2 regions of the Stenotrophomonas sp. YJH_SMC_58 genome follow, and region 1 is predicted to be linked to the other one. Evidence: riboswitches for the same ligand, from Rfam matches in the RefSeq annotation. Region 1 holds a riboswitch; the other holds the start of a gene.
What was found. Region 1 has a riboswitch for glycine ahead of AC5P68_RS15270 (trimeric intracellular cation channel family protein). Riboswitches for the same ligand answer to the same signal wherever they lie in the genome.
Positions count from the first base shown of each region.

Region 2: another riboswitch for glycine. It lies ahead of gcvP (aminomethyl-transferring glycine dehydrogenase); the one in region 1 lies ahead of AC5P68_RS15270 (trimeric intracellular cation channel family protein).

Region 1 covers NZ_JCAFSW010000011.1:150,696-165,034, forward strand. The annotation lists gene sppA (signal peptide peptidase SppA) at 1-260, opposite strand, end outside; gene AC5P68_RS15220 (MATE family efflux transporter) at 376-1,740, opposite strand; gene AC5P68_RS15225 (DUF3106 domain-containing protein) at 1,977-2,561, opposite strand; gene AC5P68_RS15230 (hypothetical protein) at 2,554-3,558, opposite strand; gene AC5P68_RS15235 (primosomal protein N') at 3,972-6,149, shown strand; gene AC5P68_RS15240 (glutathione S-transferase family protein) at 6,246-6,866, opposite strand; gene AC5P68_RS15245 (NYN domain-containing protein) at 7,010-7,789, opposite strand; gene AC5P68_RS15250 (NAD(P)/FAD-dependent oxidoreductase) at 7,913-9,193, shown strand; gene AC5P68_RS15255 (hypothetical protein) at 9,285-9,740, opposite strand; gene AC5P68_RS15260 (nuclear transport factor 2 family protein) at 9,746-10,177, opposite strand; gene AC5P68_RS15265 (GIY-YIG nuclease family protein) at 10,249-10,524, opposite strand; glycine riboswitch at 10,565-10,654, shown strand; glycine riboswitch at 10,668-10,771, shown strand; gene AC5P68_RS15270 (trimeric intracellular cation channel family protein) at 10,856-11,473, shown strand; gene AC5P68_RS15275 (3-deoxy-7-phosphoheptulonate synthase) at 11,642-12,715, opposite strand; gene AC5P68_RS15280 (hypothetical protein) at 13,011-13,268, opposite strand; gene AC5P68_RS15285 (DUF6616 family protein) at 13,380-13,718, opposite strand; gene AC5P68_RS15290 (DNA alkylation repair protein) at 13,766-14,339, opposite strand, start outside.
Region 2 covers NZ_JCAFSW010000001.1:71,581-85,919, forward strand. The annotation lists gene AC5P68_RS00345 (siderophore-interacting protein) at 1-268, opposite strand, end outside; gene AC5P68_RS00350 (multidrug effflux MFS transporter) at 409-1,635, opposite strand; glycine riboswitch at 1,935-2,037, shown strand; gene gcvP (aminomethyl-transferring glycine dehydrogenase) at 2,100-4,967, shown strand; gene AC5P68_RS00360 (VOC family protein) at 5,061-5,471, opposite strand; gene AC5P68_RS00365 (amino acid permease) at 5,575-6,942, opposite strand; gene AC5P68_RS00370 (helix-turn-helix transcriptional regulator) at 7,025-7,747, opposite strand; gene AC5P68_RS00375 (catalase) at 7,862-9,952, shown strand; gene AC5P68_RS00380 (hypothetical protein) at 9,975-10,466, shown strand; gene AC5P68_RS00385 (alpha/beta fold hydrolase) at 10,476-11,216, opposite strand; gene AC5P68_RS00390 (hypothetical protein) at 11,303-11,896, shown strand; gene AC5P68_RS00395 (hypothetical protein) at 11,911-12,201, shown strand; gene AC5P68_RS00400 (methyl-accepting chemotaxis protein) at 12,291-14,339, opposite strand, start outside.

The sequences.
Region 1 (14,339 bases):
ACCGGGTCGGCGCTGAACTGCTCGACCAGGCGACCTTCCGGGGCGATCACCAGGGTGGTGCGATCCTGCAGTGACTTGCTGGCACCGGCACCCATGCCCGCCGCGATGACGAACATCACCAGCAGCAGGAACAGCAGGCCGAAGAACAGCAGGTTGAGGATCAACCGGCGGGTGAAGTTCATGACGTCCCACAGCCCGATGAAGAAACTGGCGACGGGGTTGCGACGCGCCGGGGGCAGCGGGGGCACGGGTTGATTCATGGAACGCTCCGGATGGCTTCTTGCCGTGGTACCAGCATAGCCGGTGCCGCGTGATGCAGCATCGGACACAAGTCAGGGGATCGCCCGCCATGGGTCGGCATGGCGGGCGCAAAGGTCAGGACAACATCGACTGGCCGATGCGCAGGCTGCTGCGGCGCAGGCGCCAGCCCATCAGGATGGCTGCGGCGGTCAGGCCAACGATCAGGCCGATCCACATGCCCTGCGGGCCCATGCCCAGGCCCAGGCCGAGCCCGGCGCCGAGCGGCATGCCCAGGCCCCAGTACGCGAACATGGCGATGAACATCGGCACGCGGGTGTCTTTCAGGCCGCGCAGCGCGCCGGCCGACAGTACCTGGATGCCATCCGGGAACTGGAAGGTGGCCGCGTACAGCAGCAGCGTCGAGGCCAGGCCGGCCACCGCCAGGTCGTTGGTGTAGACACCGACGATGGCATCGTGGCCGAACAGCAGCACCGCCGCCGACAGCGTCTGCGTGCCCATGATGATCGCGTAGCCGGCCCAGGCCGCACGCCGTACGCCGAAGCCATCGCCACGGCCAACCGCATGGCCGACGCGCACGGTGGTGGCCTCGGCCACGCCCATCGGGATCATGAAGCACAGCTGCGCCACGTTGATCGCGATCTGGTGCGCGGCCGCTTCATTCGCACCCAGACGGCCGATCAGCAGCGCGGTGACGATGAACAGGCCGCCTTCCATCAGCACGGTAATGCCGATCGGCAGGCCGGTGCGCAGCAGGTCCCAGATCGCCTTCCAGCGCGGTCCTTCGAAGTGCGAGAACAGCTGCAGGTGGGCGAAGCGCTTGGTGCGCCACAGGTAGAGGGCAAACGCCGTGGCCTGCAGCCACATCATCACCGCCGAAGCGATGCCCAGGCCTTCCGCACCCAGTTCCGGGAAACCGAGCTTGCCGTTGGCCAGCACGTAGCCCATCGGCGCCAGCACCAGCAGGCCGCCGAAGCCGAGCAGCATGGTCGGCAACGTCCAGTGCATGCCTTCGCTCAGGTAACGCATGCAGAAGTACAGGGTCAGTGCGGGCCCGCCCCAGCGCACCGCGTGCAGGAACGCGGTCGCCCCCGGCACGATGTCCGGCGCGATCCCGAACGCTGGCAGCAGCGGCGGCACCACCGTGAGGAAGGTGAACATGATCAGGCCCAGGCCCAGCGCCAGCCACAACGCCTGGCGGAACAGCGGGCCGATTTCGCGCTCGCGGCCGGCGCCGTGCAGCTGCGATACCGAGGCGGTGAGCGAGATCAGGGTGCCGATCGGGATCAGCATCGGCAGCCACAACAGCGCCGTGCCGATGGTCACCGCGGCCAGGGTCGCGGTGGCGTGGTGGCCGGCAATGACGTTGTCGACGAAGGAGATCAGACCGGTGGACACATGCCCGAGCACAAGCGGCAGGGCGAGCAGACCGGTGGCGCCGACTTCCTTGCTGAAGCGCGGCGTGGAGGTTGCAGTAGACATAAGGTGCTTGACGCGAACTACGGTTGCGCGCGAAGGGCACAGGCACCGGGTTGCGGCCGGTCATCTTACGCGCGCAGCGCGCGCATTCCCATGACATGGCGTGAATGCTGGGTTCCGGCAGGCCGCGGCATCACGCGTTGCGATCGCGTTACGAACAGAAAAAGGGGACGGAGGGGATTAAGTCGTTTCAAGCCCGACTGTGCCGAACACGACTTAATCCCCTCCGTCCCCTTTGTTTACTGGCCGGCCTGGCGCTTGAGCCAGGCGTCGCGCTCGGCGGCCGGCACGGCGAGGAACGCGCCTCGCACCGTGTCACGCTCCTGCGGTGGCGTGCGCTGCGCGACCAGGGTCAGTTGGGCCAGCTGCGCTGGGCTGAGCTGGCGCAGCACGGCCAGCGCGGCCTCGCGCTGTTCCGGTGGCACGAAGCCGAACAGGCCGTGCAGCTTGGGGAACTCCAGTCCCAGCTGCGGGCCCAGCCGCCAGCCCTCGCGGAAGGCCTGGTCCTGCGCCTGGAACTGCTCGCGCAGGCGCTGCTGCTGGTCCGCCGGCAGCGCATTGAACCGCGCCGCAGCCTGCCGGATGCGCTCCCGCTCGCTCTCCGGCAGGGCGCGCCAGGCCGCGTAGTCGGCACGGCGCTGACGCTGCTGCTGGGCGTCGAGCTGGGTGAACGCAGCGGGCGTCGTGTTTGTGGTGGCCGGAGCGGGAGCCGCCGGTGAACTGCCCGGCACTGGCGGCGGCAGCGGCACGCTCAAGGTCTGCGGCGCGGCGGACAGCGACAACGGCAGGGCCAGCAGCAGGCTGGCGAACAGGGTCTTATTCATCGGCGGCAGCGGTTTCCAGCGTGGCGCTGGCCGGCTCGGGCCGGCTCGGCCTGGATTGCGATTCGTCCACCGGCAACGGGCCGCCGGCGGCGGTCCAGGCATACAGATCGGCATCGGCCACCAGCGGATAGTCGCGGTCGGCCAGCATCATGGCGTCGTCGGAGGCTTGGGCCGGGGTCGCATCCGGCGTGGCATTGACCTTGCTCGGCGGAAGCGCTTCCACCGTGACCGGGCCAGCTTCGCCCACTACCCCTTCCGGCAGTGGAGCGTCGCTACCGGATGAATGTCCTTGCCAGTAGCGCCAGCCCACTGCCGCGGCCAACAGCACCGCCACCGTCACCAGCAGGATCACCGGGCCGCGCCAGCGCGGCCTGGCATTGGGACGCCGCCGCTTGCCCTGGGCGGCCGCACGATCATCGCGCTGCGGTGCGCGCCAGCTGGTCGGGGGAGCTTCATTGCTGGCGGCCGGCGCAGCCGGCTGCTGCAGCTGCTGCAGGCGCTTGGCCGGCAGGTCGCGGATGCGCAGCTGCACCTGTTCGGCCAGCTGGCGCCATGCCGACGCATCGGGCTGGCCGAGCGCATCACGGGGGCAGGCATCGGCCAGCAGGTGCTGGTAGCCCGCTTCGTCCTGGTCGAGCACGCGCATGGCGATACCCTCGTCCAGACTGCCGCCCACCCGCAGCAGGAGCGCCAAGCGCGGCAGCGGCCCCATTTCGCCCAGCGCGGCCAACGGCGGCAGCCACTGGCCGCCCACCGGCTCGCGCAGCGCCTGGCGCTGGCCCAGCAGGGTCCAGAAGCGGGTCGGCCACTGCGCCATCGGCAGGTCGCTGGCGACCGCGGCGAAGGCACGCATCACCGCCACCAGGGTCTGCTCGGCTCGCGCGGCATCGCCGCACTGCAGCTCAGCCACCACCAGGGCGCGGCGCTCGACGCCGCGCAGGAACGCCGACAGCGCGCCGGCCGCGGTCGAGGAAACAGGGGCGGGCACAGCCGTCATCGGTCACTCCAAAGGTCTGCCGGCATGATAGCGGCAGCCCATCGGCACCCGTAGGACTTGCGCGCGCAGGCACTTCGTGCTGCAGGTTGTGCACAGCACCACGCCCGCCTCGGGGAAAACTGCGGCATCCAGCTGAATTCACTCTGTTTCAGCAATGTTTCACACTCAAGTTGTTGATTTTGAATGACTTTTAAGTGTGGCGATTTTTTGACCAACCCAAGCGTGAGCTCGTCGCCATCGGCCTCCTGCGTTCCCGTCGACCGGTAACGCACAACGTTATCCACAGAACATGTGGATAAGACTGAATCTCCAATGGACACCGATATTTAGGTGACATTTAAGATTCGACGGAGGCCCCCCGGCAGTCTCTGGCCCCTGCCATCCGCGCGCGCATGGCCCGTTACACTGGCCCGATGCTTTCACCCATTCCGACCCTGCAGGTCGCCCTGCCCGTCCCGCTGCCGCGCCTGTTCGACTACCTGTCACCAGAGCGCGATGGCCCCACGGTCGCGGTCGGCTGCCGCCTGAAGGTGCCGTTCGGCAACCGCGAGCTGGTCGGCGTAGTGGTGGGGCACGGCCAGACCGATGACGGCCAGGGACTGCGCCAGGCCTTGGCCTGGTGCGACCCGCACCCGCTGCTCCAGGGCGAGCTGTGGCACAGCCTGCAGTGGCTGGCGCGCTACACCCATGCGCCACTGGGCGAGGTGCTGAGCACCGCCCTGCCGGGCCCGCTGCGCCATGGCGACGCCCTGCCCGACACCCATCACTGGGGCTGGCAGCTGACCGCCGAAGGCCGCGCCCAGCGCGAAAAACTGCGCGCCGGCAGCCGCCCCCGGCAGCTGGCCGAGCTGCTGGCCGACGCCATCGTCGATGAGGACGTGCTGGGCGAACGCATGGACGACTGGCGCACCGCCGCGCGCAGCCTGGCCAAGCGCGAGCTGGCCGAACGCGTGGCGCTGCGCGTCGCTCCGCAGCACGCGCAGCCACTGCCTGGCCCCACCCTCAACACGGAGCAGGCAGAGGCCGTGGCGGCGATCAACGCAGTCGAGGGCTTCCAACCGTTCCTGCTGGATGGCGTAACCGGCAGCGGCAAGACCGAGGTCTACCTGCAGGCCATCATCCACTGCCTGGCCCAAGGCAAGCAGGCGCTGGTGCTGGTGCCGGAAATCGGCCTCACCCCGCAGACCCTGGCACGCTTCCGCGGCCGCCTCGGCATCGCCGTGCATGCACTGCATTCGGGGTTGAACGACAACGAGCGCGCCCGGGTCTGGGCGGCGGCTTCGCGCGGCGAGGCACGGGTGATCGTCGGCACCCGCTCGGCGGTGTTCACGCCGCTGCCGCAGGCCGGCCTGCTGATCGTCGACGAGGAGCATGACGGCAGCTACAAGCAGCAGGATGGCATCCGCTACCACGCACGCGATTTCGCCCTGGTCCGGGGCAAGGCGCTGGGCGTTCCGGTGCTGCTGGGCAGCGCTACGCCTTCACTGGAGACGCTGCACAACGCCTATGCCGGGCGCTACACCCACCTGCGCCTGAAGCAGCGTGCCGGTGATGCGCGGCCACCGCGCGTGCGCATCCTTGATGTGCGCAAGCGACCATTGCATGACGGCCTCTCGGCCGACGTGCTGGCCGGCATTGGCGAGCACCTGCAGCGCGGCCAGCAGGTGCTGGTGTTCAAGAACCGCCGTGGATATGCGCCGGTACTGCTGTGCCACGACTGCGGCTGGACCGCGCCATGCAACCGCTGCGATGCACCGATGACCGTGCATGGCGGCGGTCGTCGCCTGCAGTGCCATCACTGCGGTGCGCGGCAACCGGCGCCGCTGGCATGCCCCGCGTGCGGGAGTCTGGCGCTGCAACCGCAGGGCATCGGCACCGAGCGCCTGGAAGAACATCTCACCGCCGCCTTCGCCGACTTCCCGGTGGTGCGCATCGACCGCGGCACCACGTCGCGACGCGATGCACTGGAACAACAGCTGGCGAAACTGGGCGACCAGCCCGGCATCCTGGTCGGCACGCAGATCCTGGCCAAGGGCCACGACCTGCCCAAGCTGACCCTGGTGGTGGTGGCCGGCATCGACGAAGGCCTGTTCTCCGCCGACTTCCGCGCCAGCGAGAAACTGGCGCAGCAGCTGATCCAGGTCGCCGGTCGCGCCGGACGCGCGCGCGACCCGGGCGAAGTCTGGCTGCAGACGCATCACCCGGGGCACCCACTGCTGGAAACCCTGGTCAGCGGTGGCTACCACCCGTTCGCGCAGGCCGAGTTGAACCAGCGCCAGGCCGCAGGATTCCCGCCGTTCGCGCATCTGGCGCTGATGCGCGCCGAAGCGCAGCAGGTGGAGCATGCCAATGCATTCCTGCTGGCAGCGCGACAGCTGCTGGGCGAGCAGGACGTGGTGGAAGCCTATGGACCCATGCCGGCGCCGATGCCACGGCGCGCCGGTTACCAGCGCGCCCAGCTGCTGCTGTCTGCCGCGCAGCGGCCACCGCTGCACGGGGTGCTTTCGCAACTGGTACCGCAGCTGTATGCGCTGCCGGAAGCACGCAAGGTGCGCTGGTCGCTGGATGTGGATCCGACGGATCTTTATTGAGGGGTCAGAGCCCACCCGTCGGGTGGGATCCGACCCCGATGCCCTGGGGTCGGATCCCTTTTCGCAGAAAAGGGCTCTGACCCCGGACGCTTTCGCTTACGTCAGCGGCGACATCACGCCGCGCTGGTAGGCGGGGCGCTCGCGAAGACGGGCGTACCAGTCGGCCAGGTGCGGCAGTTCCGGACGCTGGATCGGCAGTTCGAACCAGGCATAGATCAGCGAGCCCAGCGGGATGTCACCCATCGCGAATGTCTCGCCGGACAGCCACGGCTGCTTGGCCAGGGTGGCATCGGCCATCGCCAGGTAGTCGCCGGCGCGCACGATGGCGGCATTGATCCGCGCTTCGTCGCGGTCGGCCGGGGCGGTGCGCATGATGCCCCAGATCAGGTCGGTGTACAGCGGCGCCATGCGCGAGGTGCTCCAGTCCATCCACTTCTCGGCCTGGGCGCGTTCCATCGGGTCTTCGGCGTACAGCGTGCCCAGCGCGTAGCGCGCACTCAGGTAGCGCACGATGGCGTTCGATTCCCACAGCGGCAGGCCGTGGTCTTCGATCACCGGTACCAGGCCATTGGGATTCATCGCCTGGTATTCCGGCGTCTGCGTGCCGCCGTGGCTGCCACCGACCTCGATGGACTCGTACGGCAGGCCGATTTCCTCGGCACACCACAGCACCTTGCGGACGTTGCTGGAATTGCGACGGCCCCAGATCTTCAACATGCGGGTATTCCTTGCTGGCAATGCGAGCGGCAACGATACCCCTGATCGGGCGGGGTGTGTGCATGCCGGATGCGGGATCTGGCGTCCGGGAATTGCCGGCCAGCGGCCGGCACTACCGGTTCCTCGCTGGCCAGCGGCCGGCATTACCGGTTCTTTTTCGGCAGCGCGCGCACGTAGGACGACTTGCCATCCTTCTTCAGTTCGAACAGGCCGATCGCGGCCAGCAGATCGCTGAGCTTGCCGTAGCCATAGTTGCGCGGGTCGAACGACGCCTGGTTGCCGATCTGGCTGCCGACCGGGCCGAGGTGCGACCAGCCATCCTCGCCCTCGGCCGCGGACACCGCGCGGCGCAGCATCTTCACCAGCCGCGTGTCGCTACGCATTTCCGCACCGCTCTTGCGCGGGCGCGCATCGTCGTTGGCCACCGGCTCGTTCGAGGCCTGTTCGCTGGAGGCCTGTTCGGTATCCGGCACGCTGGCGTGGGTCTGGCCCAGTGCTTCCAGGTAGGTGAATTTCGAGCACGCGTTGACGAACGGCTCGGGTGTTTTCTTCTCGCCGAAACCGTACACCTTCACGCCATCGGTCAGCAGGCGCATCACCATCGGGGTGAAGTCCGCATCGCTGGAGACGATGGCAAAGCCATCCAGGTTGCGTGCGTACAGCAGGTCCATGGCATCGATCACCATCGCCATGTCCGAGGCATTCTTGCCCTTGCTGTAGGCGAACTGCTGGATGGGACGGATCGCATACTCATGCAGCACCGCTTCCCACCCCTTCAGTCGCGGGCTCTTCCAGTTGCCATAGGCGCGGCGCACGTTGGCCACCCCATAGCGGGCCACTTCGGCCAACACCTCGTCGATCTTCGAGGCCGGCGCATTGTCGGCGTCGATCAACAGGGCGATGCGCTTTTCCGGTTCGCTCATGGACTCCTCGCGGGCGGTTGCCTGAACCCGAGTATCGCCGATCCACGCGGGCGCTGACGTGACAGGCAGTCGCCGTGCGAAGATGCCAGGCGCTTCCCCCAATGCCCCCACTGGAGTGAGTCGATGAGTCGCGAGCGCGTTCCCCACCTGGTTGTTGTCGGCGGCGGTTTTGCCGGTCTCTGGGCCACCCGTGCCCTGGCCCGCGAGCGCATACGCATCACCCTGGTCGACCGCCGCAACCATCATCTGTTCCAGCCGCTGCTGTACCAGGTGGCCACCGCCGGCCTGTCCGCGCCGGATATCGCTGCACCACTGCGCCATATCCTCGGCCACCAGCGCAACGTGGAAGTCCGCCTCGGCGAAGTGGTCGCCATCGACAAGCAGGCCCGGCAGATCCGCATGGCCGATGGCAGCACGCTGGACTACGACAGCCTGCTGCTGGCCACCGGCGCCACCCACGCCTACTTCGGCAACGACCAGTGGGCCGATGATGCGCCCGGCCTGAAGACGCTGGACGATGCGATCGCGCTGCGCCGCAAGCTGCTGCTGGCGTTCGAGCGCGCCGAGGCGGAACCGGACCCGGCGAAGAAGGCCGCATGGCTGAGCTTCGCGGTGGTCGGTGGCGGTCCCACTGGTGTTGAACTGGCCGGCACCCTGGCCGAGATCGCGCGGCATACGTTGCGCAACGAATTCCGCCACATCGACCCGGCCAGCGCCAAGGTGCGGCTGGTCGAGGCCGGCCCGCGCGTGCTGTCCTCGTTCCCGGAAGTACTTTCGCTGAAAGCACGCCGCCAGCTGGAAAAGCTGGGCGTGGAAGTGCTGACCGGTACCCCGGTGAGCGACATCGACAGCCAGGGCTTCACGCTCGGTGACCAGTTCGTACCGGCCCGCACCGTGGTCTGGGCCGCCGGCGTGGCCGCTTCACCGCTGGCGCGCACGCTGGACGTGCCGCTGGACCGCGCCGGCCGCGTGCCGGTGCAACCGGACCTGACCCTGCCCGATCACCCGGAGCTGTTCGTGGCCGGTGACCTGGCCGCACTGAGCCAGGCCGACGGCAAGCCGGTACCCGGCGTGGCACCCGCTGCCAAGCAGATGGGCAAATACGTGGCCGAGGTGATCCGCGCACGCCTGCACGGCAAGCCCGAGCCCGGCCCGTTCAAGTACGCCGACTACGGCAACCTGGCCACCATCGGTCGCATGGCCGCGATCGTGCACCTGGGGCGGCTGCAGCTGTCGGGCGTGCTGGCCTGGTGGTTCTGGCTGGCCGCGCACGTGTTCTTCCTGATCGGCTTCCGCAACCGCATCGTGGTGCTGCTGAACTGGGCCGTGGCGTACTGGAGCTACCAGCGCAGCGCGCGCATCATCTTCGGTGATGACCAGGAAGACCGGCGACCCCGACGGTAGTGCCGGCCGCTGGCCGGCTGCCGCGCGGTCCGCCCCCTCTCCGCAGGAAAGGGCTCTGACTCCGTCAACATCATCCATGCATGGCGTGGATCTACCGCTTCATCGGGCCACCGGGCGCCCGCCGTTTCGACCATGCGCGGCAGAAGTCCTCCTTCCTTGCGGTGTCGGCAATCTGCGCGGCACTCCAGTTGCGGGTAATCCAGATCGTCAGTGCCGTGCTGCTCAGATGCCAGCGCAGCATGTCGTGCCGTGGCTGCCGCCAAAGATGGCGGCGGGCAATCCAGAACGCCTCCCGTTCCACCTCTGGCACCTTCTTCTTCATCGCGTCGTCGTCGAAGAACTGCGCGGCGAAACTCCAGGGATTCATCGGCTGAAATCCTGTTCGCGGTTCACTGCTGCACGCAGCCACACCACTGGGCGCGCGGTCCGCCGGCTGCGGCCGGCCTTCCACCAGCGCCAGCCCGAACAGGTACAGCAGGCCAGGCAGCAGTGCGATGCCGGCGGCCAGTACGACGACGGAGACCCATGCCTTACCGGCGGCACGCATCGCGCTCACTTCGCCTTCGGTTTCGGGTACCACAACGCGTTGACGATGATCCAGCGCTGGTCGAAGCGCCCCATGTGGAAGTAATCGACGAACCACGGCGTTTCCAATCGCACCGAGGCGGCATTGCCGGTCACGTCCAGCACCGTGCAGCGGCGGTCCCATTGATCCTTTGGGGTCTTCAGTGCGCCCTGCTTTGTCAACGAGACCAGTTCTTCCTTCGACATGCGGCGCAGGCCCAGCCGCTCGTCGGGCGTATCGCCGAGGACCGCGCGCTTGGCCAGGTCCGGGTGCAGGGAGCGGGCGACGCGCTGCGGGTCGGCCTCCAGTTGGCCGTCGACGTAGTCATGGCAGGTGGCTTCGATGGCCACGAGGGTGGCCGGGTCGGCAGCGGGACTGGTTGACGCAGAGAGAGCGAACAACAGGGCGACGGTGGACATCCGGGTCTCCAGCGCTGAGGGCTGGGCGATCATCGCATGGCGGCACAGAGGCATCCATGTATGCCATGGATCTACAGGGACCCGGCATCCACCGCCTGCAACCACGCCAGCTTGCGCTCGCGCGGCAGCTGCTTGAGCTGCCATTCGGCCCGCGAGGCGGCGGCCCGGTCCGGGTATTCGCGCACGGCCAGCACGCGCAGCGGTGGCCGGGCCCGGGTGTAGCGCGCGCCCTTGCCGGCCTGGTGGGCGGCGAAGCGCGCGTCCACGTCGGTGCTGATGCCGGCGTAATAGCTGCCATCGCGGCATTCGAGCAGGTACAGGAACCACGGGCGGAGGGACGGGGCCATGCCCGGATTATGCCGTGCTGCACTGCAGCGGATATACTGGCGCCCGAATGCAGGAGAGAGGCGCCGCGCTGGCGCCCGCCGAAGGCGCAGGCTCCCATGATCGCTCAGGCCGGTGGGCTGGAATCCCACCAACCATGCATTCGACTCGCCGAGCTGGAGAGAGGTCACCGGGCACGCCCGGGACGATCCGCCGAAGGGGCACGCGGCCCATGCCGCTGAACTCTCAGGCAAAAGGACAGCGGGAGCGGCACCGGTCATCGTCATCCCGTCATTGCGCAGGCAGTGGCGGTAGTCGCGCATGGCCGGCCCCACCGCGCCCGGAGCCTGTCCCATGCTGCTGTCCATCATCTACCTGATCGCCATTTCCGCCGAAGCCATGACCGGCGCACTTTCTGCCGGCCGCCGCCGCATGGACCTGTTCGGCGTGGTCATGATCGCCTGCGTCACCGCACTCGGCGGTGGTTCACTGCGCGACATCCTGCTCGGCCACTACCCGCTGGGCTGGGTGAAGCATCCCGAGTACCTGGGCTTCACCGTGTGCGCGGCGCTGATCGCCACCTGGGTGGCGCGCTGGATGCACCACTTCCGTCGCACCTTCCTGGTGCTCGATGGCCTGGGCCTGATCGCCTTCACCCTGATCGGCTGCTCGATCGCGCGCGAAGCCGGCCATGCGATGCCGATCGTGCTGATCGCCGGCATGCTGACCGGCGCGTTCGGCGGCGTGCTGCGCGACATCCTCTGCAACGAGGTGCCGCTGATCTTCCAGAAGGAGCTGTACGCGATCATCGCGCTGCTGACTGGCGCGGCCTACCTGTTGCTGCTGCACTGGGGCGTGGCCGACGCCACCGCGATCCTGTGCTGCCTCGGCGGCGGCTTCGCGCTGCGCCTGCTGGCGATCCACTACCGCTGGGAAATGCCGAAGTTCGTGTACCACGACGAAGTGCATTGAGGTTCGCGCGGCGGAATCCGCACCACCCCGGCGATGTACCTGGCGCTGTCGCTCATGCGCAGCGCCAGGCGCATCGCCGGTGCAGATGGGCCGGTCTCCAACTCCGACCGGCCCTGATCGCGGCCGCACCCCCGCAGGCGCTGGCCGCCATCCACACACGTGCCGCACTCAAGCGGCTTCGGACACCTTCACGTCGCGACGGGCGCGCACGGCCGCGGCCAGTCGCTCCAGCACCGTCACGGTGGTGTCCCAGTCGATGCAGCCATCGGTGATGCTCTGCCCGTAGACCAGCGGTTGGCCTTCCACCAGTTCCTGGCGGCCACCGACCAGATGGCTCTCGATCATCACGCCAACGATGCGCTGTTCGCCGTCTTCCAGCTGAACAGCAATGTCCTCGATCACCTTCGGCTGGTTTTCCGGGTTCTTCAGGCTGTTGGCGTGGCTGGCGTCGATCATCAGGCGCGTCGGCAGCTTGGCCTTGGTCAGCGCCTGGCAGGCCTCGGCGACACTGGTCGCGTCGTAGTTCGGCTGCCTGCCACCACGCAGGATCACATGGCAATCCGGGTTGCCGGTGGTCGACACGATGGCGGTGCCGCCCTGCTTGGTCACCGACAGGAAATGATGCGGATTGGACGCCGCACCCACCGCGTCAGCGGCGATCTTGACGTTGCCATCGGTGCCGTTCTTGAAGCCGACCGGGCACGACAGCCCCGAGGCCAGCTCACGATGCACCTGGCTTTCGGTGGTACGTGCGCCGATCGCGCCCCACGCCACCAGATCGGCGATGTATTGCGGCGAGATCACGTCGAGGAACTCGACGCCGGCCGGCAGGCCGAGCTTGTTGATGTCGCGCAGCAGGCCACGGGCGATGCGCAGGCCCTTGTCGATCCTGAAGCTGCCGTCCAGGTCCGGATCGTTGATCAGGCCCTTCCAGCCCACCGTGGTGCGCGGCTTCTCGAAGTACACGCGCATCACGATTTCAAGTTCCCCGGCCAGCGCGTCACGCAGCGGCTTCAGGCGCTGGGCGTACTCGATGGCGGCCTTCGGGTCGTGGATCGAGCATGGGCCAACCACCACTGCCAGGCGGTCGTCACGGCCATGCAGGATCTGGTGCAGGGCCGCGCGCGAGGCGCTGACGGTGTCGGAGGCTTCATCGTCACACGGCAGCATCGCCAGCAGCTGGGCAGGCGGTGTCAGCGGTTCGATGGTGCGGATACGCAGGTCGTCGGTGTGCGGGGGCATTGGGGGAGGTCTCCGGAACGTTGGGGGTCCCCAGCGTGGCAGCATGAAAAAAGCCGCCAGGTTCGCTGGCGGCTTTCGGGAATGCGTCTGAAGCTTTCTTCAGGGTGAGCGCAGTCCTTCCTCCGCCAGTGGCTTCGGAAAGTAATACCAGTAAAAGCGGGTGGCGGCTGCGTTCATGGGTTGTATTGATAGCACAGCTTTTGCGCAGTGCAAAATGTTTCATCCGCAACTGGGGACGCGGTTCAGCGAGATGCGCGCCGGCCCTGCCCACGCGGCGGCAACCACGCAACGTCGCTCATTTGCCATGCACTTCCACGTCCAGCAGCAGGCCCTCATGGATGTCGGCCCAGCGTTCCAGCACGCGATCCAGTTCCTGCCGGGCCTCGTCCAGCTGCTCGGGGTTGAGCAGGGAACGCGCGGTGTAGAGATCGGAAACCAAGCGCCGCAGGGCCGATTCCTGGATGGCCACCGACGGCCCCTCCAGCCCCGGCAACTGCAACGCCGGGCTGTCGCCAAGAGGGCCGAACAGCGTGACCTGGAGCGTGCTCTGCATGATCGACTTTCCTGCGGATGGGCATGGGCAATGTCCTGTTTACCGCGTCTGGGTGACAGGCGCATGTGCCACCCATGCCCAGCACGGAATCTGCCGGCGTCTGCCGCGCCGCTACAAGGCGGCCAGGTCGGCAAGGTGCTGGGCCATGCTGTCCATCGCGCCTACCGCCTGGGTGGTGGTGAAGTACTCATGCCAGCCGGTAGCGGCAATGCCGGCCATCAACGCATCGACCTCCTCGCGGCTTGCGCAGCGCCAGACCGCATAGAACTGCTCATCGCTGCCGTGCGGTACGCCCGAGGCAATGCGGCCCATCGCCAGCGGCGTGATGCGGACCGGATCGAACTGCTGCATGCCGGCGCCGATACGGGCGAAGAAGGCGTTCCGCTGCTCGGGCGGAAGTGTGGTCCAGGCAGGGGTGGCGGTGTAGAGCTCGATGAAGGTGTGCGACATGGTGGTTCTTCCTTGAGGGTTCGGGGGTTGCCGGCCAGCGGCCGGCACTACCGGAGCGAGCGCAGCGCGCGTTTGCGGATGTAGGCGTTGGCGTCGCTGTGGCGCTCATGCTGCCAACGCGTACACAGCTGGCGCAGCCACTGCGGCTGGGTCTTGCCGGCATCGTTGAGCCAGTTTCCGACCGAATCCTGCACATAGCGTTCCGGATCGTCGGCCAGTGCTTCCAGCAGCGCGGATGCATGTTCCGGGCGCTGCTTGAACAGTGCGATATGCGTGGCCCAGACACCGCGCGGACGCAGTGCTTCGCAGGCGAAGCGGCGCAGGTACGGCGATGTTTCCTGTGACCACGGTTGCAGGTGCTCCAGCGCCTGCAGTGGTGCGGCAACGATGTCCGTGCGTAGTGCCAGCCACGCCCATTCGCGCACACCGAAATGGGGGTCATCGGCCAGTGTGCGCATCTGCTGCAGTTTCCCTGCCAGCGTTGCGCGGGCATCGCTGCCGATCAGGTAGCAGGCCCAGCCACGCACGGTATCGGAGCTGTGATGCTGCCAAAGCGCAGGCGCCCCCTGCCCCGCCTCACGCAGCAGTTGCGCAGCCAGGGCCATGCGCAGGGTGATGCCC
Region 2 (14,339 bases), on a different contig from region 1:
GCAACTGGCGGATGGTGTAGGTACGCATCGGCGGGCGCTTGTCGTCCGGCAGGGCCCGGTAGCGTGGGTACCAGTCTTCACCGCTGGGGACCTGCGGCACCTCCTGGCCGGGCAAGGGGAAGAACACCTTGATGCGCTGGTCAGGGCCTTCGGTCTTCATCCGCGCCACGTCGGCACCGGTGAACACCATGCGGTCAAGGGAAGGGGAAAGAACGCGGCGCTCCTTCAGCGCCACCTCGAACAGGCGGTAGGTCTGCTGCGCAGCCATGGGGAACCTCATGCAACGACATCGGATTGGCTGGCTGTCGTGCATCCACGCACCGGCTGGCTGGAGTGCCCAGCCTAGTCCGGTCGTTCCTCTTCGCAAGCGTTGCGGGCAAAGCGGCCGGCCCTACCCCTGCGCGCTGCTCAATGGCCCGTGCAGGCCGCCTGTGCCGCGCGTTCACGCTGGTGTTCCCAGTACCAGAACACGAAGCCGGCGGCGAAGAACGCGGCCTGCCCCAGCGCCAGGTGCAGCGGGCTGGCACTGAGCAGCGGCGACACCACGCCGGCCACCACCGTGCTGATCATCAGCTGCACGAAGGCCTGCAGCGACGAGGCCAGGCCGCGCTGGTGCGGGTACATGTCCAGCACCGCCAGCGCCAGGATCGGGAAGATCAATGCCATGCCCATGCCGCCCAGGAAGATCGGCAGTACCGCCCATGGCAGCACGAACTGTGGCGACAGCGCCACGTAGCCGACATTCAGCAGCACCGACAGCGCACACAGGCCGAAACCAATGGACACCTGGCGGGTGGGCGTGGTGTGCCCGGCCATGCGCCCGGACAGGAACGAGCCGGTGGTCATGCCGCCGATGGTGGGGATGAACAGCCAGGCAAAACCACCCTCGCCCAGATGCAGGTGCTGCATCACGAACACCGGCGCCGAGGAGATGTACAGGAAAATGCCGCCGAAACCGATGCTGCCGGCCAGCGCCAGGCGCAGAAACCGCGGGTTGAAACCGATTCGCACGTAATCACGCAGCAGCACGCGCGGCGACAACGGCACCCGTGCCTCCACCGGATGGGTTTCCGGCAGGTAGCGTGCAGTGGCCGCCAGCAGGAGCAGCGCAAACACCACCAGGAACCAGAAAATCAGTGGCCAGCCGGCGCCACTGAGCAGGATCCAGCCGCCAATGATCGGTGCGATGGCCGGAGCGATGCCGAACAGCATCGATACCTGGCTCATCAGACGCTGCGCGTCGTGTCCGTGGTACAGGTCGCGGATCACCGCGCGGCCGACGATCATGCCGACGCCTGCTGACAGGCCCTGCAGCGCACGGAAGGCCAGCAGCGTGGTCAGGTCGGTGGACAGCGCGCAGCCGACCGAAGCGCCGACGAACACCACCAGGCCACCGAGGATCACCCGCTTGCGGCCCCAGGCATCGGACAGCGGGCCGTGCGCAAGGCTCATCAGGCCGTAGAACAGCAGGTACACGCTGATGGTCTGCTGCACCGCCACCTCGTCCACCGCCAGGCGCTGGGCCAGCTGCGGGAACGCCGGGAAGATGGTGTCGATCGAGAACGGACCGAACATGGCCAGGCCGGCGAGCAGCAGGGCCATGCGGCGGGTGGAGGGAGCAACAGCGGCGGTCATGGGAAAGGCGTCCGGCAGGGCCATGCGCGGCACGCACGGCGGGCGCCGGTCCCCTGCAGCAGGGACGGCGCCAGATGAATTCGGGTATCCGCCCATCATAGGTGGGGATTGCACCTGATGCCATGCAGCAGTGCACAAAACGCACGGACGGGCCATCGGCCATTCAGGCGCGGCCTCCAGGACCGAAGGCGGCCGCCGCGCCCGCAACGGGCTATAATCGGCGGGCAACACGGTGGGAGAAGCGGAACACCGCTGCCGAAGGCGCAACGCCCGTAATCGCTCAGGCCCGATACCACCCGTAACACAACTCTGGAGAGACCGGTTCGATCCGGCGCCGAAGGGGCACGAAGCTGCGGTCCGCCGCGCTTTTAAACTCTCAGGCAAAAGGACAGAGGGGCGCCCCGCAGACCGCCGACCGGCGGCTTGTGCCCGTGCGTGTGCCCTTTCCTGACGGATCCTTCGCCATGTCCCAGAACACCCCTTCCCTGCGTGAGCTTGAGCACCACAACGCGTTCGTCGAGCGCCACATCGGCCCCAACGACGCCGAGATCGCGCAGATGCTCGACGTCGTCGGCCACGCGTCGCTGGATGCGATGACCGACGCCATCGTGCCGGCCAAGATCAAGTCGCCGGCACCGCTGGCACTGCCGGAGTCGATGACCGAAGTGCAGGCACTGGCGAAGATCCGTGCGATCGCCGACAAGAACACCGTGCTGCGCAGCTTCATCGGCCAGGGTTACTACGGTACCCACACGCCGAACGTGATCCTGCGCAACATCCTGGAAAACCCGGCGTGGTACACCGCCTACACCCCGTACCAGGCGGAAATCTCGCAGGGCCGCATGGAAGCGCTGATCAACTTCCAGACCCTGTGCGCCGACCTGACCGGCATGGAAATCGCCAACGCCTCGCTGCTGGACGAAGCCACCGCCGCCGCCGAAGCGATGACCCTGGCCAAGCGTTCGGCCAAGTCGAAGTCGGACACCTTCTTCGTGCACGACGCCGTGCACCCGCAGACCCTGGAACTGCTGCGTACCCGCGCCGAGCCCATGGGCATCGTGCTGCGCGTCGGCACCCCGGCCGAAGCACTGGAAGCGGAAGCGTTCGGCCTGCTGCTGCAGTATCCGGACACCTTCGGCCAGGTCGGCGACTACAAGGCGCTGGTCGATGCCGTGCACGCACGCGGCGGCCTGGTGGCCGTGGCCACCGACCTGCTGGCCCTGACCCTGCTGGCTGCCCCGGGCGAATGGGGCGCGGACATCGTTGTCGGCAACAGCCAGCGTTTCGGCGTGCCGTTCGGTTTCGGTGGCCCGCACGCCGCCTTCATGGCCTGCCGTGACGCCTACAAGCGCTCGATGCCGGGCCGCCTGATCGGCGTTTCGATCGATGCCCAGGGCAACCCGGCCTACCGCCTGACCCTGCAGACCCGCGAACAGCACATCCGCCGCGAGAAGGCCACCTCCAACATCTGTACCGCGCAGGTGCTGCTGGCGGTGATGGCCTCGATGTACGCCGTTTACCACGGCCCGGAAGGCCTGACCCGCATTGCCCGCCGCACCCATCGACTGGCCTCGATCCTGGCCGCAGCGCTGCGCAATGCCGGCGTGCAGGTCGGTGGCGACTTCTTCGACACCCTGCACGTCACCGGCGTGCATGCCGATGAAATCCATGCCAAGGCACGCGCCGCCGGTTACAACCTGCGCGCGATCGACAGCGACTCGGTCGGCATCAGCCTGGACGAGACCACCACCCGCGCCGACATCGTCGCCGTGGCTGCGGTGTTCGGTGCCTCGCTGGACGTCGACGCGCTGGACGCCAGCACCGCCGACGCGCTGCCGGCCGGCCTGCTGCGCCAGTCCGCGTTCCTGACCCACCCGGTGTTCAACACCCACCACAGCGAGCACGAACTGCTGCGCTACCTGCGTTCGCTGGCCGACAAGGACCTGGCGATGGACCGCACGATGATCCCGCTGGGTTCGTGCACCATGAAGCTCAACGCCACCGCCGAGATGATCCCGGTGACCTGGCCGGAGTTCTCGCAGATCCACCCGCTGGTGCCGGCCGACCAGGCGCTGGGCTACAAGGAACTGATCGACACGCTGGAAGCGATGCTGGTCGAATGCACCGGCTACGACGCGGTCAGCCTGCAGCCGAACTCCGGCGCACAGGGCGAGTACGCCGGCCTGCTGGCGATCCGGGCATACCACCGCTCGCGCGGCGAAGGCCACCGCGACATCTGCCTGATCCCGGATTCGGCGCACGGCACCAACCCGGCCTCGGCGCAGATGTGCGGCATGAAGGTGGTGGTCACCAAGACCGATGCCAACGGCAACGTCGATGTGGAAGACATCCGCCTCAACGCCGAGAAGTACAGCGACCGCCTGGCCGCGATCATGATGACCTACCCGTCCACGCACGGCGTGTTCGAGGAAGAGGTGGTCGAGATCTGCGAGATCATCCACCAGCACGGCGGCCAGGTGTACACCGACGGCGCCAACATGAACGCCCTGGTCGGCGTGGCCAAGCCCGGCAAGTGGGGTTCGGACGTTTCGCACCTGAACCTGCACAAGACCTTCTGCATCCCGCACGGCGGCGGCGGCCCGGGCGTCGGCCCGTGCGCGGTCAAGGAACACCTGGCCCCGTTCCTGCCGGGCAAGCTGGGTGACAACGGCCCGGTCGGCATGGTCAGCGCCGCCAGCTTCGGCAGCGCCTCGATCCTGCCGATCAGCTGGATGTACATCGCGATGATGGGCCGCGAAGGCCTGCGCAAGGCCACCCAGGTCGCGCAGCTCAACGCCAACTACATCGCCAAGCGCCTGGCCCCGCACTTCAAGACCCTGTACACCGGCCGCAACGGCCTGGTGGCACACGAGTGCATCCTCGACGTACGCCCGCTGGAGAAGACCAGCGGCATCGGCGCCGAGGACGTCGCCAAGCGCCTGATCGACTTCGGCTTCCACGCCCCGACCCTGAGCTTCCCGGTGGCCGGCACGCTGATGGTCGAACCGACCGAGAGCGAATCGCTGCACGAGCTGGACCGCTTCATCGACGCGATGATCCAGATCCGCGAGGAGATCACCGCGATCGAAGACGGCCGCCTGGACCGCGAGGACAACCCGCTGAAGAACGCGCCGCACACCGCCACCGCGGTGACCGCCAGCGAGTGGACCCACGCCTACCCGCGCGAACTGGCTGCCTTCCCGCTGGCCAGCCTGAAGCAGAGCAAGTACTGGCCGCCGGTGGCGCGCGTCGACAACGTGTACGGCGACAAGAACGTGATGTGCGCCTGCATCCCGGTCGATGCCTACAAGGATGATGAAGTCGAGGCTTGATTCCTCGCGGCATCGGTAAAGAGAACGGCCCGCGCAAGCGGGCCGTTTTCATGAGGGCGGGTGGACCAGGGTCCACACCCACGGTAATCCCGATCACGGGTCCGGCATCTGCCCCAGGCTCAACTGCCACGACACGCCGAAGCGATCCTGCACCCAGCCGTAGCGGTTGCTGAAGTCATAGTCGCCCACCGGCATCAGCCAGTGGCCGCCCTCGCCCAGCACGCGCGCGGCGCGCTCGAACTGCTCGGCGCCGGAGCACTCGACGAACAGCGAGATCGACGGGCTGAAGGTGAAATCGTGCACGTCCAGGCTGTCAAAGCACAGGTAGTGGGTGCCACCGAGCAGGAAGATGGCCTGTCGGACCTGCCCGGGCACGCCGGCACCGGCGCCGTCCGGATGGCGCTGCATTGCCAGCAGGCGGAAATCGGCGAAGGCCTCGGCGTACAGGGCCAGGGCGGCCTCGGCCTGGCCGGTAAACATCAGGAAGGGGCGACTGCGCAGCATGCGGTACTCCCGGTCGACGGGCCGATGACGGCCCACACGATCAGGATGGCACGGCGGATGTGCAGCCTCCGTGGTAGTGCCGGCCGCTGGCCGGCAGCTTCAGTCACGCCTCGCGCATGCGCCGCGCGATGGCGCTGCCGGCGGCGATGGTGGCGGTCAGCGCCACCATCGACAGGAACTGCAGGCGGGTGTGCGACTCGCTCAGCAGCAGGCCGAAGATCAGTGCCAGGATCGCCAGCGCGCAGCAGGTCAGCCACGGGAAGCCGGCCATGCGGAACGGCAGCCGGGTACCCAGGCGATCCGCGCGGCGGCGCAGCACCAGCTGCGACACCAGCGACAGCGTCCACACCAGCAGGCAGGTGGAACCGACGATGTTCAGCAGCACCGGCAGCACCCGGTCCGGGAACAGCAGCTCCATCACCGTGGCGGCGAAACCGAACAGCACGCTGGCCAGCACGGCAATCACCGGCACCTGGCGCGGATCGGTCCAGCCCAGCACGGCCGGCGCTTCACGACGCTGCGCCAGCGAATACATCATGCGCGAGGCGCCGTAGAGGTTGGCATTGAGCGCCGACAGCAGCGCGATCACCGCGATCAGGGTGATGGCGGTGCCCGCGCCCGGGATGCGGGCGATATCCAGCACGGCGGCAAACGGCGACTTCAGCGCTTCGCTGGTCCACGGTACGACGGCGATGATCACGCTCAGCGAGCCGATGTAGAACACCAGGATGCGCCACGCCACGGTGCGGATGGCACGGGCGATGCTGCGTTCCGGATCTTCGGTCTCCGCCGCCGCAACGGCCACGATCTCGGTGCCACCGAAGGCAAAAACGACAACCAGCAGTGCAGCGCCAATACCGGCCAGGCCCTTCGGCGCGAAGCCACCATGCTCGGTGAAGTTGCTCAGGCCCGGCGAGGTCACCTGCGGCAGCCAGCCCATCAGCAGCGCCACGCCGATGGCGATGAAGGCCAGGATCGCCGCCACCTTGAGGATGGCGAACCAGAATTCGAACTCGCCGAAGTTCTTCACCCCGAGCAGGTTGATCGCGGTGAAGAACAGCATGAAGGCCAGCGCCGCCATCGGTACAGGTACTGCTGGCCAGACGGTGGCCAGCAGACCGGCCGCTCCCACCGCCTCGGCGGCGATCACGATCACAAGCTGCACCCACCACAACCAGCCGACGGTGGCACCGGCGGTGGCGCCCATGGCATCGGCGGCATAGACCGAGAACGCGCCGCTGGTCGGTTTGGCCGCCGCCATTTCGCCCAGAGCGTTCATCACGATGATCACCAGCGCGCCGGCGACCAGATACGACACCAGGACCGCCGGACCGGCCGCCTGCACACCCACGCCCGAGCCGAGGAACAGGCCGGCGCCGATGGCGCTGCCCAGGCCCATCATGATCAGCTGGCGGGGCTTGAGCGAATGTCCGAGGCGGGACGGTGAAGCGGTCGGAATCGAGTTGGGCATCGGCAGGGCTGGCGGCGGGCTACAGGGGCGACACCTTACCCTGTCCCATGCCCGCGGGGATAGGCACAGCGCAGCAGGCGGCTCAGGCCAGTGCCGGCTCTCCGACACTGCCACCAATACGGGCGCGGTAGGCACGCGGCGAGAAACCGGTTTCAGCCTTGAACTTGCGGGTAAAGGCGCTCTGGTCGCTGAAACCGCAGGCCTGGCCGATGCTGGCGATGCTCTCGTCACCGTGCAGCAGGTGCATGGCCATCTGGATCCGCAGCCGGGTCAGCACCTGCTGCGGGGTCATCTGGAACACCTTGCGGAAGCTGCGCTCCAGCTTGGACAGCGAAAAACCGGTGATGTCCAGCAGGGTCTGCATGCGCACGTTCTCGGCGTAGTGCGCGTTGAGGTGGGCCAGCGCCAGCCGCAGCTGCTCGTACTGGGTACCCAGACTGTCCTTCTGGCCAAGGTCGCGGGAAATGCCGATCAGGCCCTCGATGGCCCCATCGACCACCAGCGGACGCTTGCAGGTCAGGCACCAGCCCGGTTCGCGGTTGGCGAACAGGTGCAGCTCCATCAGGTTCTCGATCACCTCACCGGCCAGCACGCGGGCGTCCTGGTCCACGTAGTCGGCGCTCAGCCCGGTCGGGTAGATCTCCGCCGCGGTACGCCCGATCACGTCCTTGCGGGCGCGCAGGCCCAGCCGCCGCAGCATGGTCTGGTTGACGTGGGTGTAACGCCCCTGAAGGTCCTTGATGAAGAACAGCACATCCGGGATGGCGTCGAACAGGGCTTCGATGTCGGCGGGCTCGACTCGCATGGAGCAAGCATACCCGAGCCTGCTTTTGCCTGTACGTTCACCTTTGCCGGACCTCGGTTTAACGGGCCCGGTTCCAGTGTCGTGGTTCTCTTTGAGCATCCGGAGCCAACGTCAATGGCCGCCAGCAAGCCGACCGGCAAGCGCGCAACCACCCACGCCGAGAACCACCACCGCGGCAGCGGCGATGAACTGCACCAGCAGGCCGGGGGCAGTCATCCGGCGATGACCACCGATCAGGGCATCCCGGTGGCAGACAACCAGAACTCCCTGCGGCAGGGACCTCGGGGGCCTACGCTGCTGGAGGACTTCATCCTGCGCGAGAAGATCACCCACTTCGACCATGAGCGCATTCCCGAGCGCATCGTGCACGCCCGCGGCAGCGCTGCGCATGGCTACTTCGAGTTGACCCGATCACTGAAGGCGCATACCCGCGCGCGCATCCTGACCGAGGTTGGCGTGAAGACACCCGTGTTCACCCGCTTCTCGACCGTGGCCGGTGGCGCAGGTTCAGTGGACACCCCGCGCGACGTGCGCGGCTTCGCGGTGAAGTTCTATACCAGGGAGGGCAACTGGGACCTGGTCGGCAACAACATGCCGGTGTTCTTCATCCAGGACGCCATGAAATTCCCGGACCTGGTGCACGCGGTGAAGATGGAACCGGACCGTGCCTTCCCGCAGGCCGCGTCGGCCCATGACACGTTCTGGGACTTCATTTCGCTGATGCCCGAATCGATGCACATGATCATGTGGGCGATGAGCGACCGCGCCATACCGCGTTCGCTGCGGATGATCGAAGGCTTCGGTGTGCACAGCTTCCGCCTGCTGAACGAGGCCGGCGAGTCAACGTTCGTCAAGTTCCACTGGCGGCCCAAGCTGGGTATCCAGTCCACGGTCTGGGACGAAGCGCTGAAGCTGCAGTCGGCCGACAATGACTTCCATCGCCGTGACCTGTTCGAGGCCATCCAGCGCGGCGACTTCCCGGAATGGGAACTGGCGGTGCAGTTGTTCACCGAAGAAGACGCCGACGCATTCCCGTTCGATCATCTGGACCCGACCAAGATCATTCCCGAATCGCTGGTGCCGTTGCAGGTCATCGGGCGCATGGTGCTGGACCGCTGGCCGGACAACTTCTTCGCCGAGACCGAGCAGGTGGCTTTCTGCCCGGCCAACGTGCCACCGGGCATCGACTTCAGCAACGACCCGCTGCTGCAGGGGCGCCTGTTCTCCTACCTGGACACCCAGCTGCTGCGCCTGGGCGGCCCGAACTTCCACCAGATCCCGGTGAATGCGCCCAAGTGCCCGTTTGCCAATCATCAGCGCGACGGCCACATGCAGATGCAGGTTCCCAAGGGCCGGGTGGCCTACGATCCCAGTTCGCTGCAGGAGGACACCCCGCGCGAGACGCCTGCCGGATTCCGCAGCCATGCCAGCGCCGACGATGGCCGCAAGGGTCGCACCCGCGCGGAGAGTTTCGCCGACCACTACAGCCAGGCCCGCATGTTTTTCCGCAGCCTCGAAAAGCCGGAGCAGGCGCACCTGGCATCGGCGCTGGTGTTCGAGTTGTCCAAGGTGGAAACGCTGAAGGTGCGGGTACGCACCGTCAGTCACCTGCGCAACATCGATGACTCACTGGCGCAGCGCGTGGCCGATGGTCTGGCGTTGCCTGCACTGCCCGACCCGGCGCCGACCGCTACTCCAGTGCGGGACATGCCCCCCGCCCCCGAAGTACGGGTGATCGGTCGCAACAAACCCACCCTGCAAGGGCGCTGCATCGGCATCCTGTTCGATGAGGGTTCTGATGCCCGGATCATTGCCAGCCTGAGCAAGGCAGCCAGGAAAGCAGGTGCGGATGTGAAGCTGGTCGCCCCCAGAGTGGGTGGCGCCACGCTCAGCGATGGCGCGCTGCAGGCGGCGGATGGGCAACTGGCGGGCACCCCGTCGGCCGTGTTCGATGCAGTAGCCGTGGTGCTCAGCCCGGAAGCGGCGAAGGCCTTGTCGAAAGAGAGTGCAGCCATCGAATTCGTCAGCCAGGCGTGGGCGCACCTGAAGGCCATCGCCAGCGATGCGGGCGGCCAGACGCTGCTGAAGGCGGCAAGGGTCGGCAACGACGCCGGCATCGTCGAAGCGGAAGACGCCAAGGCATTCCTGGCGGCGGCCGCCACCCGCCAGTGGGCGCGCGAACCCAAGCTGCGCCTGCTGGCCTGACTACAGCAACAGGAGAACTGTCATGCCCCGTGGTGACAAATCCGCATACTCCGATAAACAGAAGCGCCAGGCCGAGCACATCGAGGAAAGCGAGCGCGAGCGCGGTGCCAGCGAAGGCACGGCCGAGCGCATTGCCTGGGCGACCGTGAACAAGCAGGATGGTGGTGGCAAGCGTAGCGGCAGCGCGCGCAAGGGTACGAAGAAGGCGACCACCAAGAAGGCTGCCAAGAAGGCGCCTGCCAGAAAGTCGGGCACAAAGAAGGCCACGACCAAGACGACGGCGGCGAAGAAGGCCCCTGCGAAGAAGACGACAGCCAGGAAGGCGGCGGCAAAGAAGGCACCGGCTCGCAAGACAGCCACAAAGAAAACCGCAAAGAAGACAGCGGCCAAGAAGGCCGGTACAGCCGCCTCGCGCAGTGCTGCAGCGAAGAAGGCGGCGAAGACACGTGCGGCGAAGAAGACCGTGCGCAAGGTGGCGGCGAAGAAGGCCGCGCGTACCCGCGCGCGCGGCTGAGTCCTTCGATCAGGGCGACAGCGTCCTCATCCACGCGGCAACTTCGGCCGCGGATGCGTCAGCGCGTGCCTGCAGCAGCAGATGCGGCCCTTCCAGCGAAACATGCCGGGCATCCGGCAAAAAGGCCTGAAGTTCTGCCACGCTGGGCGGCCACAGCAGGCGGTCATGGCACGCGTGCAGGCACAGCGTCGGCACGTCGATTGCCGGCAGCAATGCGCGTACGTCGACGCGCAGGGTCGCTGCGGCGCGTCGCCGCAATGTGGCCGCCGGAATCCGGGCCAGCGCATCGCGCAGCATCGATACGTGGTCGCGGGTGCGCCACCGCCCCAGCAGCAGGCGCGCCAGCAACGCCACGGGAGGCAAAGGCCAGGCCGGCGTCAGCAGGGCTGCGCTGGCTGCCGGCAATGGCAACGGCCGACGCGCAAAGGTCGCGGCAAGCACCAGTCCGCGCAGCCCGGCGGGCTGTCGCGTGGCCAGTTCAACCGCCAACGGGCCCGAGAAGGACTCGGCAAGCAGGATGAAGGGATGGCCGGGCAGCTGCGACCACAGCCGTTGGGCCAGCGTGGCGTGATCCTGCCCTCCCTGCGCAGGCAGCGTAATCGCCTGCGTCGTCAGCCCATGAGCCTGGAGTGCTGACAGAAACGGGATCGACAGTCTGCCGGAGCCATCCAGCCCGGGCAGCATCAGCACGTGCTGCGGCGTGGGTGATGCTGAATCACAGCCCGGCTTTTCCTCGCTCCCGATTCTCATGTCACCTCCTTTGCTGGCAAGCATCGCCCACATCGGCAGGCAGCGGAACTTTCGCTCCGGCTCTCCTGCTGCTTTGCCAGTCAAGGTTGAGCGATACTGCCCGCTCTGCCGCGGGACGCGGCTGCCAAGGAGAGCCTCTGATGCGATGGACCTACGCGCTGGCCATGATGGTCATGATGCTGCCACTGAACAGTTCCGCCAGCGATGGCTGGATAAACGGGGCAGGCAAGGCGATGCCGGAGACCGATGCCATGAAATCCAGCGGTGGCTTTGCGGCATCGCTGCTGGTCACCTCCGATGCCGACTGGCGGGCCAAGTGGGAAACCCCACCAGAGACCACTCCCGGTTTTACCCAGGCCGACGAAGTCCACCCGGGCGGTGAATTGTTCCTGCTGACATTCCTGTCCAACCCGCAACTGGATGAGAACCGCGTACCCAAGGTGCACTGCGATCTGCGCATGCTGCGCCCGGACGGCAGTACCAGCATCGACGAACGCGATGTTCCCTGTTTCACCGCTGCCCTGCCCGGCCCGCCAAACCTGTTGTACATGACCAACCTGCACCTGAAGTTCGTGGCCGAGGCCAGTGATCCGAAAGGCACGTGGACTGCGCAGGTGGTGGTCAGGGATCTGCTGCGGAATGTGAGCCTGCCTCTGCAGGCTCACTTCGACGTCCGTTGAACGGAGGCGTGCGGATGAAGATGCGGCGATTACTGAGCTGGACCGGTCTTGCGCTTTGCGTGGTCTACCTGCTGTTGACCGCATGGCTGGTTCACGGCGCGCAGTCGGATGCGGACCCGAAGGGGGCCTATATCCTGATGTCGCTCCCCATCACCCTGCAGTCTGCTGCACTCGATGCCATCGGCGCAGGCAGCCTGCTGTACGGCAAACCCTGGTCGACCGCGTATGCAGTACTGGTTCCGCCAACACTGCTGTTGCTGTACGCAGCCGGCTGGCTGATCGAACGCGCCGCGCGCGGCCGCTAGCCAGCGGCACCGACCGGTTGCGTGCATGCGGTGCCCTGCATGCGGGGCATCGCATGCAGGGCGTCATCCAACATCCAGTCGCAGGTTGCTTACGCCGCCTGCGCAGGCACGATGGGCATGCGCGCGCCCTGCTCCACCTTGAACACCGCCACCGACGTGGTCAGCGCATGCGCCTGTTCCTCCAGCGCGCGGCTGGCGGCAGTGGCTTCTTCCACCAGCGCAGCGTTCTGCTGGGTCACCTGGTCCATCTGCACCACCACCTGGTTGACCTGCTCGATACCGGCGGCCTGTTCCTTGCTGGCCGCTGCGATGTCGCTCATCAGCTGCGTGGTGCGCGAGCTGGCCTGGGCCACGCGGGCGATCGCGGCTTCCGATTCAACGGTCACCGCCAGGCCGCTCTTCACCTTGGCAGCGGCGTCTTCGATCAGCTCCTTGATCTCCTTGGCGGCGACACCGGCACGCTGTGCGAGCGTGCGTACCTCGCTGGCGACCACGGCAAAACCACGGCCCTGCTCACCTGCACGCGCGGCTTCAACCGCAGCATTCAGCGCCAGGATGTTGGTCTGGAACGCGATGCCGTCGATCACGGTGGAGATTTCCGAGATGCGTGCCGAGGACTGATCGATCTCACCCATCACCGACGCCATCTGCGCCATCGCCTGCTCGGTTTCGCGTACGGCGGCACCGGCGGCGTGCGCTTCACTGTCGGCCTGACGAGCGAGCTCGGCATTCTGGCGCACAGTCGAAGTCAGTTCCTCCATCGATGCGGCGGCTTCTTCCAGGTTGGCGGCCTGCTGCTCGGTGCGGCGCGACAGGTCGTTGTTGCCGGCGGCCAGTTCCTGCGCCGCGTTGTTGATGCTGTCGGCGGCCACCTGGATGCCACGCACGATGCCGGTCAGCTGCGCGGTGGTGGTGTTGGCGTCGTCACGCATGCGGGCGAATACACCGTCGTACTCGCCGTCCATGCGTGCAGTCAGGTCGCCGTGCGAGATCGCGCGTAGCACGTCGGAAACGTCGGCGATGCTGGCCTGCGAACTGGCCATCATGCCGTTGAGGTGCTCGACCATCGCCTTGAACTGGAACTGGAACGCAGCGGCATCGCCACGCATGCTGAAATCACCGGCGCGCGCGGCCCGGGCCAGTTCATCGATCTGCGCGTTGATCGCCATCAGGCTCTGCTTCACTGCGGCCAGGGTGCGGGTCAGCGTGCCCTTCTCGCCCGGGTAGTCCGGCAGGTCGCGGCTGAGGTCACCGATGGCGTAACGCTGCATCACTTCGGCCATCAGCAGTTCCACCTGCACGTGCGATTCGACCAGGCTGTTGGTGGCCTGCACCATGCGGCCGAAATCGCCGGGGAAGGCGCTGGCGTCCATGCGGTAGCGGATCGCACCCGCCTCGTGCTGTTCGGCCATCTGCAGCTGTGCGCCGATCGCCGCCTGCACGCTCTGCCGCACGCTGGCCATGGCTTCACCCAGCTGGGTCAGTTCATCGCGGCCGCCAAGGCGGAACTCCTGGTCCAGCTGGCCCTTGGACAGGCGCTCGGCCAGGTTCACCGCGCGGGCCAACGGGCCGGTCAGGCTGCGGCCGATCATCACCGAGGCACCGATGCCCACCAGCAGTGCAACGCCGCCCAGCACCAGCAACTGCAGCAGGCTGCGCTCGCCCAAGCGGATCGCCTCGGCGGCCGCCTCACGGCTTTCCTTCTCTTCGAAGTCCACGCCATCGGACAGCGCCTTGTTCCAGCCGTTGGCGGCTTCCTGCACCGGGCCCAGGGTCAGCGCCACGGCGCCCGGGTAGTCGCCCTGCTCCATCAGTTCGCTGGTCTGCTTGTTGAGCGGACGCGCGATGGCACGCTTGGCGGCGATGGTCTCGGCAATGGCCTTGCCCTCGGCGTCGCTGGGCAGCGCCTGGTAGGCCGTCCAACTGGCCTCATAGCGCTTGACCAGATCGGCGATGCGCTGCTCATCATGGCCACGGTCATCGCCCTGGCGGATCAGCATCTCGCGGCGAACGACCATCATCTGGTTGTTGGCATCGAGCATCTGCGAGAGCAGGCGCACCTTGGCCACGCTGACATCGACCACCTGCTGCATCGCGCGCTTCTGCACGACACTGGCGGTGGCGCCGGTGGCCACCAC